3 regions of the Shinella sp. HY16 genome follow, and region 1 is predicted to be linked to each of the others. Evidence: predicted binding sites of a transcription regulator. Region 1 holds the regulator's gene; each other region holds the start of a gene.
What was found. The regulator PhoB, encoded in region 1, activates phosphate uptake and scavenging genes when phosphate is short. The targets are predictions, from matches to a motif close to TGTCATNNANCTGTCAT.

Region 2: the regulator PhoB is predicted to act here: its motif matches at 1,355-1,371, upstream of K0P03_RS09730 (LTA synthase family protein).
Region 3: the regulator PhoB is predicted to act here: its motif matches at 1,131-1,147, upstream of phnC (phosphonate ABC transporter ATP-binding protein).

The regions. Positions count from the first base shown of each region.
Region 1 is NZ_JAHYXL010000001.1:110,358-112,624, forward strand. It holds gene phoU (phosphate signaling complex protein PhoU) at 1-638, shown strand, start outside; gene phoB (phosphate regulon transcriptional regulator PhoB) at 657-1,340, shown strand; gene K0P03_RS00540 (GcrA family cell cycle regulator) at 1,479-2,015, opposite strand.
Region 2 is NZ_JAHYXL010000001.1:1,922,201-1,924,467, reverse strand. It holds gene K0P03_RS09730 (LTA synthase family protein) at 1-1,319, opposite strand, end outside; gene K0P03_RS09725 (NAD+ synthase) at 1,634-2,267, shown strand, end outside.
Region 3 is NZ_JAHYXL010000003.1:394,945-397,211, reverse strand. It holds gene phnD (phosphonate ABC transporter substrate-binding protein) at 1-102, opposite strand, end outside; gene phnC (phosphonate ABC transporter ATP-binding protein) at 185-1,033, opposite strand; gene K0P03_RS28235 (DapH/DapD/GlmU-related protein) at 1,198-1,812, opposite strand; gene phnL (phosphonate C-P lyase system protein PhnL) at 1,809-2,267, opposite strand, start outside.

The sequences.
Region 1 (2,267 bases):
TGGTCGCCGATTCCGTCCGCGCTCTCGTCACGACCGACGCGGCGCTGGCCCAGAAGGTGATCTCCGAGGACGTCATCCTTGATACGGCAGAGCGCCAGATCAACGACAAGGCGATCGTCACCATCGCCAAGCGCCAGCCGATGGCGGCGGACCTGCGCGAAATCATGGGCGCGATCCGTATCGCGGCCGAACTGGAGCGCGTCGGCGATCTCGGAAAGAACACCGCCAAGCGCGTCATCGCCGTCCAGAGCTCGGGCATGCCCCGCAAGCTGGCCCGCGGCTTGGAGCATCTCGCCGAGCTCGCGCTGATGCAGCTCAAGGAAGTGCTCGACGTCTATGCCACCCGCTCGATCGAGAAGGCCAAGGCGATCCGCGAGCGCGACGACGAGATCGATGCGATCTATACCTCGCTGTTCCGCGAACTCCTGACCTACATGATGGAAGACCCGCGCAACATCACGCCCTGCACGCATCTCCTGTTCTGCGCCAAGAACATCGAGCGCATCGGCGACCACGCGACCAACATCGCCGAAACCATCTACTACATGGCAACAGGCTCGCAGCCGGAAGGTGAGCGTCCGAAGGACGATACCTCGACCTCCGTCGTCGCGGCCGATGTCGCCGACGCGTCCGAGTAAAGAGCAAGGTTCAACTCCATGGTGCCCAGAATTGCCGTCGTGGAAGACGAGGAGGCCCTGAGCGTTCTCCTCCGTTACAATCTGGAAGCGGAAGGTTTCGAGGTCGATACGATCCTGAACGGTGACGAGGCCGAGATGCGCTTGCAGGAGCGCATGCCGGATCTCCTCATCCTCGACTGGATGCTTCCGGGCGTTTCCGGCATCGAGCTGTGCCGACGCCTGCGCCAGCGCCCGGAAACCGAACGTCTGCCGATCATCATGCTGACGGCGCGCGGCGAGGAGAGCGAGCGCGTGCGCGGGCTTGCCACCGGTGCGGACGACTATGTCGTCAAGCCCTTCTCGACGCCGGAACTGGTTGCCCGCGTGCGGGCGATGCTGCGCCGTGCCAAGCCCGAGGTTGTCTCGACGGTGCTGCGCTGCGGCGACATCGAGCTCGACCGCGAGACGCACCGCGTCCATCGTCGCACCCGCGAGGTCCGCCTTGGCCCGACGGAGTTCCGCCTTCTGGAGTTCCTGATGACCTCGCCCGGCCGCGTCTTCTCGCGCTCGCAACTTCTCGACGGGGTCTGGGGCCATGACATTTATGTCGACGAGCGCACCGTCGACGTGCATGTCGGGCGTCTGCGGAAGGCGCTCAACTTCGCCAACATGCAGGACGTCATCCGCACGGTCCGCGGCGCCGGCTATTCGCTGGAAACCTGAGCGAACGGAATTCCTCCCAAGGACGGAAATGGGCCCTCAGGGGCCTGTTTGCGTTTTGGGGGAATAGTAGAGGCACCACCATCTCAAACGAAAACGGACCCTTTCGGGTCCGCATCGCATTTTCTGCCGTGGTAGATGTTATCGCATCCGGCGGCGCTCGGCCGAGGGCTGGTAGGCGAGGCGCTGGTGGTAGGTGCAGTAGGGCGAATTGTCGGGGGACTCGTTGCCGCAGAAGTGGAAGTCGTCGTTGAGCGGGTCTCCGATCGGCCACTTGCAGGTGCGCTCGGTGAGCTGGGTCAGCTCGAGACGACGCGACATCGGTACGACCACGTTGTTGCGGTTGGCCGGAACCGGAAGGGTCTCGGCCTGCATTTCGAAATCGGCGTCGATCTCTTCCTTGACAATGGCGTTGCCGGCCGGACGGGCGACCGGGCGGGCGGCGACGGGACGGGCAGCGAAGTTCGACGGACGCGGCGTCGCCGGAGCCGGACGCTTGGCGCGTGTCGCGGTCTGGGTGCCGCCGGCCTTGGCGCGACCGGGCAGATTCAGCCGGTGCACCTTGCCGATGACGGCATTGCGGCTGACGCCGCCGAGCTGCGCCGCGATCTGGCTCGCGCTCAGGCCCTCGCTCCAGAGCTTCTTGAGTTTCTCGACGCGCTCGTCTGTCCAGTTCATGTTTTTGTCTCCGCTCGGCGTTCAGGATGCGGGAATCCCTCGTCGTGCTCCGGACGGGTCCGGAACCTGAACGCCCTAACTCTCTTGCTGACTAGTTCCGCCGCATGCAGTCTAGTAATTGGTCTTTAACCTAGAGACCGGTGGACTCTGTGACAAGAGTCGCCGGAATCCGGGCGAATCGATTTCGGAGTTTTCCCCAACTTGCTGGTCGGGTGTGACTCGATAGAGACACCTTCCATGCGCGTCGCGAAT
Region 2 (2,267 bases), 1.8 Mb from region 1:
CCGTCGTCATAGGGGCCGTGGCCCTGCAGCGTGACGGTGAAGAAGAAGAAGGGATCTTCCTGCAGGTCCGCCTGACGGATGATCTCCTTGGTCAGCGCCTCGTCCGAGGTGAAGTTGCCACGCTTGGCGAGCGGCGGCATCTTGTCGACGTCCTTGAAGGTCTCGAAGCCGAACGCCTTGTAGACGCTGTTGCGGTTCCAGAACCAGCCGGAGAAGGGATGGATGGCGCGCGCCGTGTAGCCTTCCGCCCGGAAGAAGGTGGCAAGCGAGGGGATCGGCTTGCGCACATATTGCTGGTAGGGGATCGAGCCCGTCGGCAGGAAGGCGTTGGAGAAGCCGGTCAGCGCCTCGAACTCGACATTGGCGGTGAGGCCGCCGAATTCCGGCGAGAAGACGTTGCCGCCCTGGCTTTCGCGGATGACGGGCATCGGGTCGGCCGAAAGCTTCACGCTCTCGATGCGCGCCGGATCCCACAGCGATTCACTCATGACGACGATCACGTCGGGCTTCGAACGGTGCGTGGTGCCGGCCGGCAGCGGCTTGGAGGGGATCTTGTCGATCGCCTCGGTCATGTAGCCGGCGGGCGCCTGGACGTTTGCCATCGGCAGGTTGATGGCAAAGGCCATGACGAAACCGTTGTGGCGATAGTTCTCCGCCTGATCCCACATGATCGGGAAGACTTTCAACCGGTCGCGGACCCAGGAGAACTCGTTGTAGTCCATGATGGAGACGAAGCCGGCGAGAAGCGGCAGCACGACGGCAAGCCGCGTCAGGCGTTCCCTCTTCGTCAGCGGCCGGAAACGGCGCCAGGCGAAGACCCACAGGCTGATGAGGCCGGCGACGGAGGCGAGAACGGCGACGGCGAGGAGAGCGGCCGTCCACGGCCGGTCCTGCACGAGCACGGGCATGAGTTCCAGAATCTGCCGGCCGAACAGCAGGTCCGTCGGGTAGAGCGGATCGGTGAGGAAGACCTGCTTCTGCTGGGAAATGACGCCCATCAGCACGACGAGCGGCGAGACGAGCAGGACGGCCTTGTGCTGGCGGCCGATCAGCGCGTCGACGGCGAGGTAGAGCAGGAAGAAGACGCCCGTCGTCGTCCAGGCAGGCTGTTCGAGATTGGTTAAATAGAGGCGCACCTGATCGAGCGCGCCGCGCGTGATCCATTCGACGACGACGACGGTGAGGAGCGCAAGAAGGACGGAAACGGCAAGGGAACGCAGGACGGCAAGCGTCTTGGCATGGCGCGCGAAGAAGCCGGCCTCGACGGCGCGTTCTTCGGTTGCATTGATTGCCACGGCTGCGGAGGTGAACAGGGCCAAGGCCGTCTCCAGATTTCATGAAAGTTTCGTGTATCTGTCATACGGACGTCATCTTGAACAGGAGATGAACGGTTTCTGCAACGTTCGTCCCCCGCTTTGGTTCCGTCTGTTGCAGGCCCGCCATGGCGCTGCGGACCCGTTGAAAACCGGGCTCTTGCGCCGAAAGGTCCGGCAAACGCTCCGCGCTTCATTCCCAAAACGTCCGCCATGCTCTAAAGAGCTTGTCGACCGTTCGAGAGGGCGACAGCGACGCGCGGCCGCAGGCTCGGACACCAGCAAGAGATGGGTCCGCAGACATGACTTCCGATCAAGACATGACCTCCGATCAAGGCAGGGCGACGCTGCGCATCGCGGTTGCGCAATTGAACCCTGTAGTCGGCGACGTCGCCGGCAACCTTGCCAAGGCGCGCGCCGCCCGTGAGGACGCCGCCCGGCAGGGCGCCGATCTGCTGCTGCTGACCGAACTCTTCATCTCCGGCTATCCGCCGGAAGACCTCGTGCTGAAGCCGGCCTTCCTGAATGCCTGCCGGCGCGCGGTCGACGATCTGGCGGCCGATACCGCCAAGGGCGGCCCCGGCGTCATCATCGGCTTTCCGAGGCAGGACGAAACCGGGCGCTACAATGCGGTCGCCGTCATCGACGACGGCAAGGTGATCGCGGTGCGCGACAAGGTGGACCTGCCGAACTACGGCGAGTTCGACGAGAAGCGCGTCTTCGACCAGGGCGCGATGCCCGGTCCCGTCAATTTCCGCGGCGTGCGTCTCGGCATCCCGATCTGCGAGGACATCTGGGGCGATCTCGGTGTCTGCGAGACGCTGGCCGAGAGCGGCGCGGAAATCCTGCTGTCGCCGAACGGCTCCCCCTATTATCGCGGCAAGGTCGACATCCGCCACCAGGTCGTCCTGAAGCAGGTCATCGAGACCGGCCTGCCGCTGCTCTATGCCAACC
Region 3 (2,267 bases), on a different contig from region 1:
GCCGCCGATGATGCCGACGCGGAATTCCTTGAGGTCTTCAGCCTGTACGTGGCCGGCGAGCGCGATGAGCGCGACGGCGCCGAGAAGAGCTTTCTTCAGCATGGTCTTTCTCCTGTTTGACCGGCTTCGCCGGGGCTCTTTAAAAATGATGGCCCTTCACGCGGGCCCTTCGATCCCAGCCGGCTTAAAGGCCGGCCAGTGCCAGCGGTGTCGGGCTGGCGGATTCCTTTGCATTATCCTGGCGGGCCGGATTGCGGATCGCCGTCGAGGTCATGCTTTCGTCGATTTCCGCGCCGTCGGCGCCGGTGCCGTAGATCGTGCGCACCGCATCGGCATCAAGCTCGCGTGCCGGGCCATCGAAGACGACGCGGCCGCCGGACATGCCGATAATGCGTTCGCAATAGGCGCGCGCCGTATCCAGCGTGTGCAGGTTGGTGATGACGGTAATGCCTTCGCGCTCGTTGATGTCGCGCAGTGCATCCATGACGATTTTTGCGTTCAGCGGATCGAGCGAGGCGATCGGTTCGTCCGCAAGCAGCATCTTGGGGTTCTGCATCAGCGCCCTTGCGATCGCCACACGCTGCTGCTGGCCGCCCGAGAGCGTGCCGGCCGGCTGAAGCGCCGTCTGTTCGATGCCGAGGCGCTCGAGCGCTGCGATCGCCATGATGCGCTCCTCACGGGTGAAGAGATTGAGGACGCTCATGACCGTCGGGCGGTGGTTGAGGCGACCGAGCAGCACGTTGGTGAGCACGTCGAGACGCGGCACGAGATTGAACTGCTGAAAAATCATCGCGCAGTCGCGTTGCCAGTTGCGCAAGCTCGCGCCGCGCAGCGCGGAGACTTCCACATCGTTGAAATGGATCGTGCCCTCGCTCGGATCGGCAAGGCGGTTGATCATGCGCAGCATGGTCGACTTGCCGGCGCCGGAGCGGCCGATGACGCCGACCATCTGGCCCTGCGGAATATCGAAGGTCACATCGTCGACCGCTACGCGCACGCCAAAGCGGCGGGTGACATTCTTCAGTCGAAACATGGTGGATCCCTTTTTGTCCTGTGTCGGATCAAGGCTGGGCCAAAGGCCGGGCCTGTCGCTTTCGGGACTGGCTCTAAACGCTGTTGATGAAGGGGCAATGTCAGTTTCATGTCGGAAAAATAACAGTCCACAGGCCTGAATTTCCGGCATCGGCAAGCGCTTTCTCACCCGTCGTGACGGGCAAGAAAGGCTTCTGCGTCAAGTTTACGAAAGTCATCGAGAGCGGTGCGCAGCCGGGTATGATCCCAGTCCCACCAGGCGAGTTTTTCCATGCGTTCGGCAATGCTTCGGGGGAAACGTTCGCGGATGACTTTCGCCGCGACGCCGCCGACGACCGTATAGGGTTCGACGTCTTTTGTGACGACCGCGCCGGAGCCTATGACAGCACCGTTGCCGACTGTGACACCCGGCAGGATGGTCGATCCATGACCGATCCAGACGTCGTGGCCGATGACGACGCGGTGCCCGCGCCGCCATTCGAAGAAGTCGGCTTCGTGGTCGGCATCCGGCCAGTAATCGTTGGCGCGGTAGGTGAAATGATGCAGCGTCGCCCGCCACATCGGGTGGTTCGTCGCGTTGATGCGCACCGCGGCGGCGATGTTGGCGAACTTGCCGATCGTCGCACACCAGACGGAGCCGCCGTTCATGATGTAGGAATAATCGCCGATCTCGACTTCGCTGACGCGGCAGTTCTCGTCGATCTCCGTGTAGCGGCCGAGCACCGTGTCGGACACGACCGCAGTCGGATGGATCAGCGGCGTTTCGGACAGGCGGGTCATGCGGCGGCCTTTCGTGGCGAGAAGGCGGAGACGTCGACGATGCGGTCGGCGACCTTTTCGCGCACGTCTTCGTCGTGGAAGATACCGAGGAGCGCGACACCGGCCGCCTTCTTCTCAGCGATCATCTCGACGACCACGGCGCGGTTCTTCGCATCGAGCGATGCGGTCGGCTCGTCGAGCAGCAGGATGCGGTGATCGGTAATGAAGCCGCGCGCGATGTTGACGCGCTGCTGTTCGCCACCGGAAAAGGTGGCGGGCGGCAGTTGCCAGAGTTCGCGCGGCAGGTTGAGCCGCGCCAGCATGGCTTCGGCCGTCGCCTTCGCCTCGGCGGCATTGACGCCGCGAGCGGTGAGCGGCTCGGCGACGACATCGACGGCCGCAACGCGCGGCACGGTGCGCAGAAACTGGCTGACATAGCCGAGCGTGGCCCGGCGCACCGAAAGAATGGTGCGCGG